Prosthecodimorpha staleyi: one gene and its partner. The protein of the gene in region 1 binds, or shares a complex with, the protein of each later gene. Links are inferred from orthologs where the notes say so. Each region holds a gene or a part of one and is shown on either strand. Other genes may lie near its edges. The genes, in order: KL771_RS25010 and dapF.

Evidence for each region.
Region 2: the proteins of KL771_RS25010 (region 1) and dapF are in contact, whole or in part, in a solved structure (PDB 5YGU), measured with the Escherichia coli proteins. The link is inferred for Prosthecodimorpha staleyi from one-to-one orthologs.

Annotation. Positions count from the first base shown.
Region 1 is NZ_JAHHZF010000015.1:25,342-32,921, forward strand. What follows is about bases 2,572-5,479. They hold KL771_RS25010 (RNA pyrophosphohydrolase), read right to left. Parts: upstream 4,327-5,479; coding sequence 3,817-4,326; downstream 2,572-3,816. Other genes in these bases: KL771_RS25005 (aminopeptidase), read right to left, coding at 2,572-3,811; rsfS (ribosome silencing factor), read left to right, coding at 4,742-5,092; rlmH (23S rRNA (pseudouridine(1915)-N(3))-methyltransferase RlmH), read left to right, coding at 5,149-5,479. In the rest of the region: KL771_RS24990 (Hsp70 family protein), read right to left, coding at 1-35; KL771_RS24995 (ATP-grasp domain-containing protein), read right to left, coding at 281-1,075; KL771_RS25000 (hypothetical protein), read right to left, coding at 1,087-2,259; more of KL771_RS25005, read right to left, coding at 2,570-2,571; more of rlmH, read left to right, coding at 5,480-5,631; KL771_RS25025 (murein hydrolase activator EnvC family protein), read left to right, coding at 6,244-7,572; KL771_RS25030 (S41 family peptidase), read left to right, coding at 7,569-7,580. UniProt on the Escherichia coli protein: Master regulator of 5'-end-dependent mRNA decay.
Region 2 is NZ_JAHHZF010000004.1:5,636-9,455, forward strand. The notes cover bases 1-2,740. They hold dapF (diaminopimelate epimerase), read left to right. Parts: upstream 1-790; coding sequence 791-1,690; downstream 1,691-2,740. Other genes in these bases: KL771_RS08380 (class I SAM-dependent methyltransferase), read right to left, coding at 93-752; mtaB (tRNA (N(6)-L-threonylcarbamoyladenosine(37)-C(2))-methylthiotransferase MtaB), read left to right, coding at 1,687-2,740. In the rest of the region: more of mtaB, read left to right, coding at 2,741-2,970; signal recognition particle-docking protein FtsY, read left to right, coding at 3,014-3,820. UniProt on the Escherichia coli protein: Involved in the succinylase branch of the L-lysine biosynthesis and in the biosynthesis of the pentapeptide incorporated in the peptidoglycan moiety. Catalyzes the stereoinversion of LL-2,6-diaminopimelate (L,L-DAP) to meso-diaminopimelate (meso-DAP).

The DNA of each region.
Region 1 (7,580 bases):
GTGGTGCCGAAATCCAATCCCAGAACGGTCGACATGCCGGTGCCTCGAGCCTCTCCCGGCCGACGGTCGAACCGGCCAAACGCGGAGCGGTCGGCATAAAGGCATCCCCGCGCCCTGACAAGCCGAAGAGGCCGCCATTGCGCGCAGGATCGGCGGCACGGCACAGGCGTTGGGCGGCGCAGCACCCGCAACGATCCGCTGTGCCGGCAAGGCTGGTACCCGAAAGGCGCGGGCGCTCCGGCCCTACCCAACCAACCATCGGCGACCGCCATCCGACCGGTCAATCGTTACAGGTCGCCATCGCCTCAATGGCCGCAACGATCCGGCCCGGGTCGACCGCATACCAGCGGGCCGAATTGAAATTGTTGAATTCGATGACCTTCGGGCCATCGGAGGTTTGAGCGACATCCAACGTCACGACCCGGTCGGGCGTCCAGATCGCCGCCACCTCCCGCGCGAAGGCCGCAACGGCGTCGTCGATCGGCCCGTCCGAGAGCGCCTGCCCGCCGCGCCGATAGAGACTGCCGGCGACGACCTGCCCGTCGACGACGATGAAGCGCGTTTCCGACAGGATGTCCCGCGCGGGAGCGACCACCACGCGGCACTCAGGCGCGACCGGCCAGGGCGCGTCCGGCCCAGCAATCCCTGCGCGCCAGCTGGAAAACGCCTCGCGCGTCACGACCGCCCCGGCAAAGGCCTTGCCGTCGTCGGCCGGACGGATGAAAGCACGCCCGGCATCCAGTTCCGTGACCTCGGCAAAGCGCCGCACCCGACCATCCACATTGAGCATCCGGTCGCCGAGGGCGCCCCGGCAGGCTTCGAACGAGAAATGGTCCTCGTCGCCGTCCCGGCCGAGCCAGCCTCCGGGGGCCCAACCCCGCGCCCGGCCGATTCGCACCAGCGCGACCGAACCGATCACGACCACGGGCCCACCCGGCGCGATCTCGGGCTCCAGGCCGCCGCCCCGAAGGCGCAGCCTGACGAAATCATGTCGCAAGCCGGCGCGCTCAAGCAGGACACTGAGCTCGGCCGCAACGTCGGCGCCGAGAAAATCCTCCTGGACGACCCAATGCATTCCTCTGGCCCTCAAGTCCTGCAGGCTCTGTCACGCAGTTCGGCGAGGGCCGGCAGGGACACGTTGCGGGCGATGCGGGCTTCCACCGCCGCTTTCGCGGCATCGAAATACTCGACGCGAATGGTCAGGCGGCTTGCGGGCCCGGTCATGCCGCACAGGTCCTTGCGGCCGAGCGCCCCGACAACCAGCCCGTCCTTGTTGGCGACCGGATCATCCGAAGGCTGGCTCGTCGAGACGTCCGATCCATTGGTCCGCAACGTGACCACAAGGCCGGACCGGTCGTTCCGGCCGTCCGCCGCCATGATCTGTGCCGCCCAGCCGGCTGCATTCCATGCCTCGCCGTCGACCGCGAAGGCAATGTTCAACATGACCGGCAAGGGATCGGTGCCCCGCGCGCCCCGGTTCGCCGATACGACGGCGGCCGGCATCGCCACGAAGGACTCGACCGTCTCCTGCGTTCTCGGTCGAACCAAGGATGCCGGCGAACGATACTCGGTCATCAGTCTGGTCGAAACGACTTCGTTCCAATCCAGCGCGCGGATCGACGAGGGCGGCACGGCGGTCGCCAGCGCGAGAAGACCGTCGCTGATGCCCATTTCACGCAGATACCGAGCGATCGGCTTGTAGGTATCGGCACCCGCGCCTTGGTCCTCAGGCTTGATCGCGACCGTCTTCTCGGAAATCAGGCGCCGGGAAATCTCACGCCGGCGCCCGTTCTCGATCATGAAGCGGACGTAGTAGCGCCGGTGGATTCGGGCGACGGAGCGCGACTGGTGGACGCCGACGGCACTCGCCGCCCCGAGAATGCGCCTTTCGGCACCGGCAAGAGCATAGACGCAGGCCGAAGCGCAGTTCGACATCCCTGTATCCGGCTCCCCGCGCACCGGCTCTCCCGATTTGGGGGCAGGACAAGCCGGCTTGCCGGGAGCGCAATCGGCGAAGCGCGTCCGCTGGACCGCAACAGTCACCCGCCGCGCTCGAAACAGACGGCCGACCTGGAGCGCGGCTTCGACATCGCCCCCGGAGGAGGCGATGAAAATCGGCAGGTCGCGTTGGCCAAGGTCGCGGAACAGCTTGCGAAACAGACCCGGCGTCTCGCGGACGAACTCGCCCTGGGCGGAGACCCACTCGCCGCACGCACTGGCACAATCCGGCCGCGAATCCCGGACGACGACGATGCGCATCGGGTTGTCGGAGCCGAGCGGGTCCTTCGCGGGCGCGGCGTTTGCCGGCCGGAGACCGGACGCCATTCCGGACAGGAAGACCGTCACCAGGACCAGGAACAGCGAACGTATCGGCCCCATCGGCGGTTCTCCGCAGGGCCGCTCCCATCGCGGATGCGCCGGACAGGCCCATATTCCCCTCAAGGTAGCAATGAGCGAAGATCGAGCCAAGAAGCTTCGGAGGAGAACGCGAGACGCGTGGCCGATCCGCGCACCTTGCTGCCTATCGGGCGGGCGCCCCAACCGGCGCCCGCCAGAAGCCGCTATTTCCTCACACCCAAGCGCCCTTGCGCATGACCGGCTCGACCGAACCGTCTTGGCGGACGCCGTCGACATCGACCTCGCCGGAGCCGATCATCCAGTCGATATGGATCAGGCTGGAATTGATGCCGGCAGCGATCTGCTGCTCGGGCGTCATCTCGCCGCCGCCCTCGACCGTCTTGGCATAGGCCTGGCCGAGCGCGATGTGGCTGGCGGCATTCTCGTCGTAGAGGGTGTTGAAGAACAGCAAGCCGGACAGCGAGATCGGCGAGGCATGGGGCACCAGCGCGACCTCGCCGAGCCGGCACGAGCCCTCGTCGATCTCCAGCACCTTGCGCAGCACGTCCTCGCCCGACGAGGCATGGGCCTCGACGATGGCGCCGCCCTCGAAGCGGACCCGGATGTCCTGGATCAGCGTGCCCTGGTAGGAGAGCGGCTTGGTCGCCGCGACATGGCCGTTGACGCGGGCCCGGTGCGGGGTCGTGAAGACCTCCTCGGTCGGGATGTTGGCATTGTAGGTGATGCCGTTCTCGGCCTTGCCGGCGCCCCCCGCCCAGCGGTGCCCGTCGCAGAGACCGACTTCGAGGTCGGTGCCGGGGCCGGTGAAGCGCAGCGCCGCATAGCGCTTTTCGTTGAGGATGCCGGTCCTGACGGCGAGCGCGCGGTTGTGCTCGGCCCAGCCTTCGATCGGATCGGGGGTATCGACGCGCGAGGCGGCGAAGATCGCGTCCCAGAGCCGAGCGACGGCCTCGGCCTCCGGCAGATCCGGGAACACGGTCCGCGCCCAGGCCGGCGTCGCGGCCGAGACGATGGTCCAGTTGATCGCCGAGCGCGCGATCAGGTCGAGCGCCGGTCGGTAGGCGGCCGAGCGGGCCCGGTTGGCCCGGGCGACCTTGGCCGGATCCTGGCCGGCGAGCAGCGAGGGGTTCTCGCCCACGATGGCGAGCCGCGCCGCGCCAGAGCGGAAGGCGGCGGCCATGCCGTCGTAGAGCCAGGCTGTCGCCTTGTCGAAGCTCTCGTCGGAGGCGGTGGCGAAGCGCTCCAGCGTGGTCGCGTCGTCGGTGTAGAGGATGGTGACGATGGTGGCGCCGGCCTTGTAGGCGTGGTGGGTGATGCGCCGGGCGAGCGGGACCGCATCGAGCGGCGCCGTCATGACCACTTCCTGGCCCTTCACCGCGCCGAGGCCGACCCGAACCGCCACCTCGGCGAGCTTGTCGAGGCGGGCTTCGAATGTGCGATTGTCGTTGGTCATGAGGTTCAGGCTCCGAGGGATTTGAAGGCTTCGACGACGCGCTCGTAGACCGGGCGCTTGAACGGGATGATCAGTTCGGGCAGCCGCTCCATGCGCTCCCATTTCCACTCAGCGAATTCCTGCTCGCCGGCCGGGGGATTGAAGATGTCGATCTCGGTCTCGTCGCCCTCGAAGCGGAACGCGTACCACTTCTGCGTCTGACCGCGCCATTTGTTCTTCCAGCGCGCACCGACCACGGCACGCGGGATGTCGTAGGCATACCAATCCGGCGCCTCGGCAATCAGGCTGGCCGAGCGCACGTTGGTTTCCTCCCAAAGCTCGCGGCGGGCGGCCTCGAGCGGATCCTCGCCGGGATCGATGCCGCCCTGCGGCATCTGCCATTCGTGGCCCGGAGCGGTGTGCTCGACGAGACCCTCGTTGGCGCGCCGTCCGATCCAGACGAGCCCCGCCGGATTGAGAAGCATGATGCCGACGCAGGGACGATAGGGCAGGCTCTCGAATTCTTGGGGCGTCACGGCAGGACCTCGTCCGACGATGGCTTCTGAGCGTGGGGAGTGCCAGGGACTGGGCTTCCAGGGGACTGGCGTCCGGGATGGCGAGGAGGATTAGCGCACAATGCCGTGCCGGTCACGTCCGCCCGGCGTCCAGGCCCTGCCCGGAACGTTCATCATCCGTGCAAAATGAAGCAACAGTCGGACCCGATTCGGCCGCCGCGGGTCGAAACCGTCTTGAAATCGTTAATTCGTCGCCCCTATCTTTGGGACGCGGACAGGTGCGTCCGCGGTGTGGCGGCCGATATCACCGTCCGCCACCGAATGTGAGGAGACTACGCCGCTGACCATGGCAATCGAGACTCAGGAAACGCGCCTGCGTTCCCCTGGCCGCTCGCCCAAGCCCGATCCTGCCGGAGCCCGTCTGGAGAGCGCAAGCTTGGACGCCGACATCCTGGCCAAGGCCGTCCTCAAGAGCCTGGACGATTCGAAGGCCGAGGACATCGTTCCCATCGACATTCGAGGCAAGTCCTCGCTCGCCGACGTGATGGTGGTCGCTTCCGGGCGGTCGCATCGCCATGTCGGCGCGATCGCGGACCGGCTTCTGAGCGAACTTCATGAGGCCGGCTTCCGCGACCTTCGGGTCGAGGGCTTGCCTCATTGCGACTGGGTCCTGGTCGATGCGGGCGACGTGCTCGTCCATATCTTCCGGCCCGAAGTCCGTGGCTTCTACAACCTCGAAAAGATGTGGCAGTCGGAACCGACCGCGCCGCGTCTGGTCGCCGGCTGAGGCCACGCGTCACCTTTCCCGCGGGGCCGTGCCCCGATCGGACGGAGGTTCGTCCCTTGCGACTCCGGATCGTGGCGGTCGGCCGCTTGAAGGCCGGCCCGGAGCGGGAACTCGTCGATCGCTATCTCGACCGTGCCGCCAAGAGCGGCAAGGCCCTCGGTTTCACGCGCCTCGATAGCCGGGAATATGTCGAAAGCCGCGCCGCGCGGTCCGACGACCGGCGCGCAGAGGAGGCGACCGCGATCGTGGCCGATCTCGAGCCCGGCACCGCCCTGGTCGCGCTCGACGAAACCGGCCGCGGCCTCTCCTCCGAGGACTTCGCCCGCTGGATCGCGGCCCGGCGCGACGCCGGGTGCGGCGATCTCGTGATGGCCATCGGCGGCCCCGACGGGCACGGACCGGCCGTCCGCACGCGCGCGGACCTGACGCTGGCCTTCGGGGTGATGACCTGGCCGCACCAGATGGTGCGCCTGATGCTGGCCGAGCAGGTCTATCGCGCGATGACCATCCTGTCCGGCCACCCCTACCACCGCGCCTGAAGGCTCGAAGCGCCCCCCTGCCCGCGCCGCGTGGGACGGTGCCGCACGGTCCCGATTGCGCCGCAATGCGGTATGATCCTACAGAGGTCGACGGCGTGGCCCGTGTCCGGTCCGCCGGTCGCAGACGGCGAAGACCGACGGTCGCTTCGGACCGAAGAGGGTCGGATACGCAATCGAGACACTCTGATATTTGCCGGCCGCAGGTGTCAGATTCAAACCACGAGGCGCCGCGCGATTCGGCGCGCGCTATCGGAGATGCAAACAGCGGTGCGGCAGAGGCGCGAAGCGGGAATGGCGGCGGCAGGGGGCCTTCGCGGGAGGTCCTACGCGGCGGCGCGCCTCTTTCTCGTCGGACTGCTGGCGTCCTTCGGCGCGCGTGAGGTCGATGCCCAGGCACCCGGATCGGTGCGCGGCCCGGCGGGACCGGGACAGGCCGGACAGCCGACAGGCACTGGACAACCGGCTGGCCCAGGACAACCGGTCGGCGCCGGGCAGCAGGCCGGCCGCCCCGGAGCGCCGCCTGCGGTCTCCCCGGCCGCGACTTTGCCGGCGACGGCGGGGGTGCCGTCTCCCGGTCCGGCGATCGCGACGGGTCCGGCCCCGGCAGGTCCCGTGGCGATCGTGGCCGCAACCGTCGATCCGGCGGCGGCCGTGGTCGAGCGGCAGCGCCAGACCCAATCGGAACTGGATGCGCTCGCCCGCGACATCCGCACCTCGGAAGAGCGGGAAGCGCAGATCCGGCTGGAGATCGAGGGCCTGGAACGCGACCGCAGCCGGATCTCGGCGCAATTGGTCGAGACGGCCGCGCGGGTGCGCGGCCTGGAGGATGCCGTGTCCGCCACGGAAGCCCGGATCGGAACGCTGGACGGCGATGCGGCGCGCATTCGCCGTTCGCTCGCCGATCGGCGTGCCGTGCTTGCCGACGTGCTCGCCGCTCTGCAGCGTATCGGCCGCAAGCCGCCGCCCGCGCTCCTGGTCAGGCCGGAAGATGCGCTCGCTTCGGTCCGCAGCGCCATCCTGGTCGGTGCGCTTCTGCCCGAACTGCGCCGCGAGGCCGAGGTCCTGATCGCCGATCTCGACCGCATGGTGCGCCTGCGCGACCAGTCCGCCGCCGAGCGCGACCGGTTCAAATCCGACATGCTTGCCCTGGCCGAAGAACGCAGCCGGCTGGAACTGCTGTTCGAGGAGCGTCGCCGCTCGCGTCTCGACCAGCAGAAGAAGCTCGACGACGAACGCCGCCGCTCGCAGGACCTGGCCGGCAAGGCGACCAGCCTGAAGGACCTCGTCACACGCCTGGAACTGGAGATCGACGGCGCCCGCCGCGCCGCGGAGGCCGCCCGCCGGGCCGAGGACGAGGCGCGTGCCCATCCGCCGGCGAAAGATCAAAAGTCCGTGACAGCGGCCCTCCAGGATCCCAGCCGTCTGCAGCCCGCCTTGCCGTTTTCGGAGGCGCGCGGGCGGCTTCCGATGCCCGCAGCCGGTATTCGGCTCAAGGGCTTCGGCGACGATGACGGGCTCGGGGGGACCATCCGCGGCATCCAGATCGCCACGCGCCCGGACGCCCGCGTGTCCAGCCCCTGCGACGGTTGGATCCTGTTCGCCGGCTCGTTTCGGTCCTATGGCAAACTCTTGATCATCAATGGCGGCGGCGGATATCATGTCGTGCTGGCCGGCATGGATCGTATCGATGTGGAAATCGGACAATTCGTGCTCGCCGGCGAACCGGTTGGGTCGATGGGATCGCGGCGCCTCGCCAGCGCGGCGGTCGGACTAGGTCCTCCCGGTACGTCCGGCCCAGGCGGGGCTGGTGCGGCACTGTCCGGTCAAACGGACGCGATGCCGGGCCAACCGGTCCTCTACGTCGAATTCAGGAAAGAGAATTCGCCGATCGACCCGACCCCGTGGTGGGGCCATTCTCGTGACGAAAAGGTTCGCGGATGATGCGGAAA
Region 2 (3,820 bases), on another replicon or contig:
CTCGGTCCCGATCCTTGAGCCTAGACCGGATCGTGGACGATTCGAAGACATCGGCCGCACGCCTCACTCAGAGGCCGCCGCACGTCCCTGCGTCAACCGCGATTTGGCACGAGAGCGAGGGGCTTGGCCAGCGCGGCCGGATGGTCGGGTCCGACGGCCGCAATCCGTTGCACGATCTTGGCGCCACCGCCGGAACAGAAGCGGCCGGCCAGTTCGCCCTGCTCGTAGGCGACCACGATCAGCCCGGCGGCGAGGACCGGGGCCAGCAACTCGTTCGGTTGCAGATGGAATTCCGTCCGCTGCGGGCGGCCGTGCCGCTCTTGGCCGCGGGCGAAGGTCTCGTAGATCAGCATTCCGTCCGCGGCGACGGCCGCCACGATCGCCGGGAACAGCGGCCGCCAGAGATAGTTGGTGACCAGCACCGCTTCAAACCGGCGATCACCGAGAGGCCAGGGACCGGCCTCGATGTCGGCGATCACGGTTTCGACACCGGCGTCGTCGGCAAAGGCCGCCAGACCGGTCGGATCGCGATCGACCGCCACCACGGCGAGGCCGAGGCTGCGCGCCAGACGGACATGCCGGCCGGTCCCGCAGGCGAGGTCGAGCACGGTGCCGCCCGGCCGGACCGCCGGCAGGAAACGGGCCGCCCAGTCGGACGGCGCCTGCGGCGCGTGGTAGGGCTTGGCGTCGGGGACCGGCATGATCGGCGCTTTCAGGCTTTCCGGCTGGCAATCCGGGGCATCTTTCGCCATATAGACGGTGATCTCAAGAGCATCAGGACCCGGCGCGCATGTCCGCGACCTTCCGCTTTCGCAAGATGAACGGCCTCGGCAACGATTTCCTCGTGTTCGACGCGCGGCGCGACCCCGTGCGCCTGACCGCGGACGAGATCCTGCGCCTCGCCGACCGCAAGACCGGGATCGGCTTCGATCAGATGATCACCCTGGAGCCGTCGGGCGCCGGTGCCGATGCCTTCATGCGCATCCACAATGCCGACAGCTCCGAGGTCTCGGCCTGCGGCAACGCCACGCGCTGCGTCGGCTGGCTCCTGATGCAGGAGAAGGGCAGCGCGGCGGCGAGCATCGAGACCCGCGCCGGGCTGCTCTATGCCTCCGATGCGGGCGAGCCGGAACTGATCACCGTCGACATGGGCGAGCCGAAGTTCGACTGGCGCGACATCCCGCTCGCCGAGGAGTTCCGCGACACCCGCGCGATCGAACTGCAGATCGGGCCGATCGATGCGCCGATCCTGCATTCGCCGGCGGTCGTCAACATGGGCAACCCGCACGCGATCTTCTGGGTCGACGACGTGGAGGCCTACGATCTGGCGAAGCTCGGGCCGATGCTCGAACATCACCCGATCTTCCCCGAGCGCGCCAACATCTCGCTCGCCCAGGTGACCGGCCCGGACTCGCTGATCCTGAAGGTCTGGGAGCGCGGCGCGGGATTGACGCGCGCCTGCGGCACCGGCGCCTGCGCGGCGGCGGTGGCGGCGGCGCGGACCCGGCGCACCGGCCGGCGCGTGCGCGTGACCCTGCCGGGCGGCGATCTGGTCATCACCTGGCGCGAGAGCGACAACCACGTGATGATGACCGGGCCGGTCGAGACCGACTTCACCGGCACGATCGACCGCGACACGCTCGCCGTCACCCTCGATCCGCCCGCCTCGGTCCGGGGAGCGGCGGAGTGACGATCGACGTCCTGACCTTCGGCTGCCGGCTGAACACGGTCGAATCCGAGACCATCCGGCGCGAGGCGGAAGCGGCGGGTCTGAGCGATCTCGTCGTGGTCAACACCTGCGCGGTGACCGGCGAGGCCGTCCGTCAGGCGCGCCAGGCGATCCGGCGCGCGCGCCGGGACAATCCGGCCGCCCGCATCGTGGTCACCGGCTGCGCCGCCCAGGTCGAACCCGACACCTTCGCCGGCATGGAGGAGGTCGATCTCGTCCTCGGCAACGACGCCAAGCTCGAGGCGGCGAGCTGGCGCGGCCTGAAGGATTTCGGCATCGAGGCGACCGAGAAGGTGCGCGTCAACGACATCTTCTCGGTGCGCGAGACCGCAGGCCACATGATCGAGGGCCTGGAGGGCCGCACCCGCGCCTTCGTGCAGGTCCAGAACGGCTGCGACCACCGCTGCACCTTCTGCATCATCCCCTATGGCCGCGGCAATTCGCGTTCCGTGCCGGCCGGCGCGGTGGTCGAGCAGGTTCGGCGGCTGACCGGCAACGGCTATGCCGAGATCGTGCTGACGGGGGTCGATATCACCTCCTGGGGCCAGGATCTGCCCGGCACGCCAAAGCTCGGCGACCTGGTCGGCAGCCTTTTGCGGCATGTGCCGGACTTGCAGCGCCTGCGCATCTCCTCGATTGATTCGGTCGAGGCCGACCCGGCGCTGATCGACCTGATCGGCGCGGAGGCGCGGCTGATGCCGCATTTCCACCTGTCGCTCCAGGCCGGCGACGACATGATCCTGAAGCGCATGAAGCGCCGGCATCTGCGCGACGACGCGATCCGCTTCTGCGCGGACGTGCGTGCGCGGCGCCCGGACGTGGTCTTCGGCGCCGACCTGATCGCCGGCTTCCCGACCGAGACCGAGGCGATGTTCGAGAATTCGCTGAAGCTCGTCGCCGATTGCGGGCTGACGCATCTGCATGTCTTCCCGTTCTCGCCGCGCCCGGGCACGCCCGCCGCGCGCATGCCGCAGCTCGACCGGGCGACCATCAAGGCCCGCGCGCAGCGCCTGCGCGAGGCCGGCGAGGCGGCGCTCGCCGCCCATTTCGACGCCGAGATCGGCCGCCTGCGCCAGATCCTGGTCGAGAAGGACGGGATCGGGCGGACCGAGCACTTCACTCTGTGCGAGATCGCGGCCCCGCCCGCATCCGGCCCCGTGCGGCCCGGCACCATCCTGACCGCCCGGATCACCGGCCATACCGTCCGGGCCCTGACGGCGACGCTGGCCGAGGCGGCATGAGCGGGGCCGCGCAATCGATCGAGGCCGGGGAGTTCGGGGCACCATGAGTGACGACAAGGCGAAGCCCGGCTTCTGGAAGCGCATGTTCGGCGGCGGCCCCGAGCCGGTGGCGGCCCCGACCGCGCCGATCGAACCCGCCCCCACGGAAGCGGCGCCGGTCCCCGTTGCGATCGAGCAAGCATCCGCCCCCTCCCCCGCGGCCCCGGAGCCGGCGGCCGTTGCCGACGGGCCGAAGCCGTCCTGGTGGTCGAAGCTCAAATCGGGGCTGGCGCGCACCTCGTCGTCGCTGACCACCGGCATCACGGCGATCTTCACCAAGCGCAAGCTCGATGCGGCCACGCTCGAAGAGCTCGAGGACGTGCTGATCCAGGCCGATCTCGGCCTCGATACGGCGATGCGGATCACCGAGACCCTGCGCCGGGACCGCTTCGACAAGGAGATCTCCGACGAGGAGGTCCGTGCGGTGCTGGCCGCCGAGGTCGAGAAGGTGCTGGCGCCGCATGCGGTGCCGCTGACCATCGACCCGGCGAAGAAACCGCATGTCGTGCTGGTCGTCGGCGTCAACGGCACCGGCAAGACGACCACGATCGGCAAGCTGTCCGCGGAGCTGACCCGCGCCGGCCGGTCCGTGATCCTCTGCGCCGGCGATACGTTCCGCGCGGCGGCAATCGACCAGCTGCGCATCTGGGGCGGCCGCGTCGGTGCGCCCGTGATCGCCCGCGAGCCCGGGGCGGATGCGGCCGGCCTCGCCTTCGATGCCTTGAAGCAGGCCCGCGACGAGGGCCGCGATGTCCTGATCATCGACACCGCCGGTCGCCTGCAAAACAAGGCCGAGCTGATGGCCGAGTTG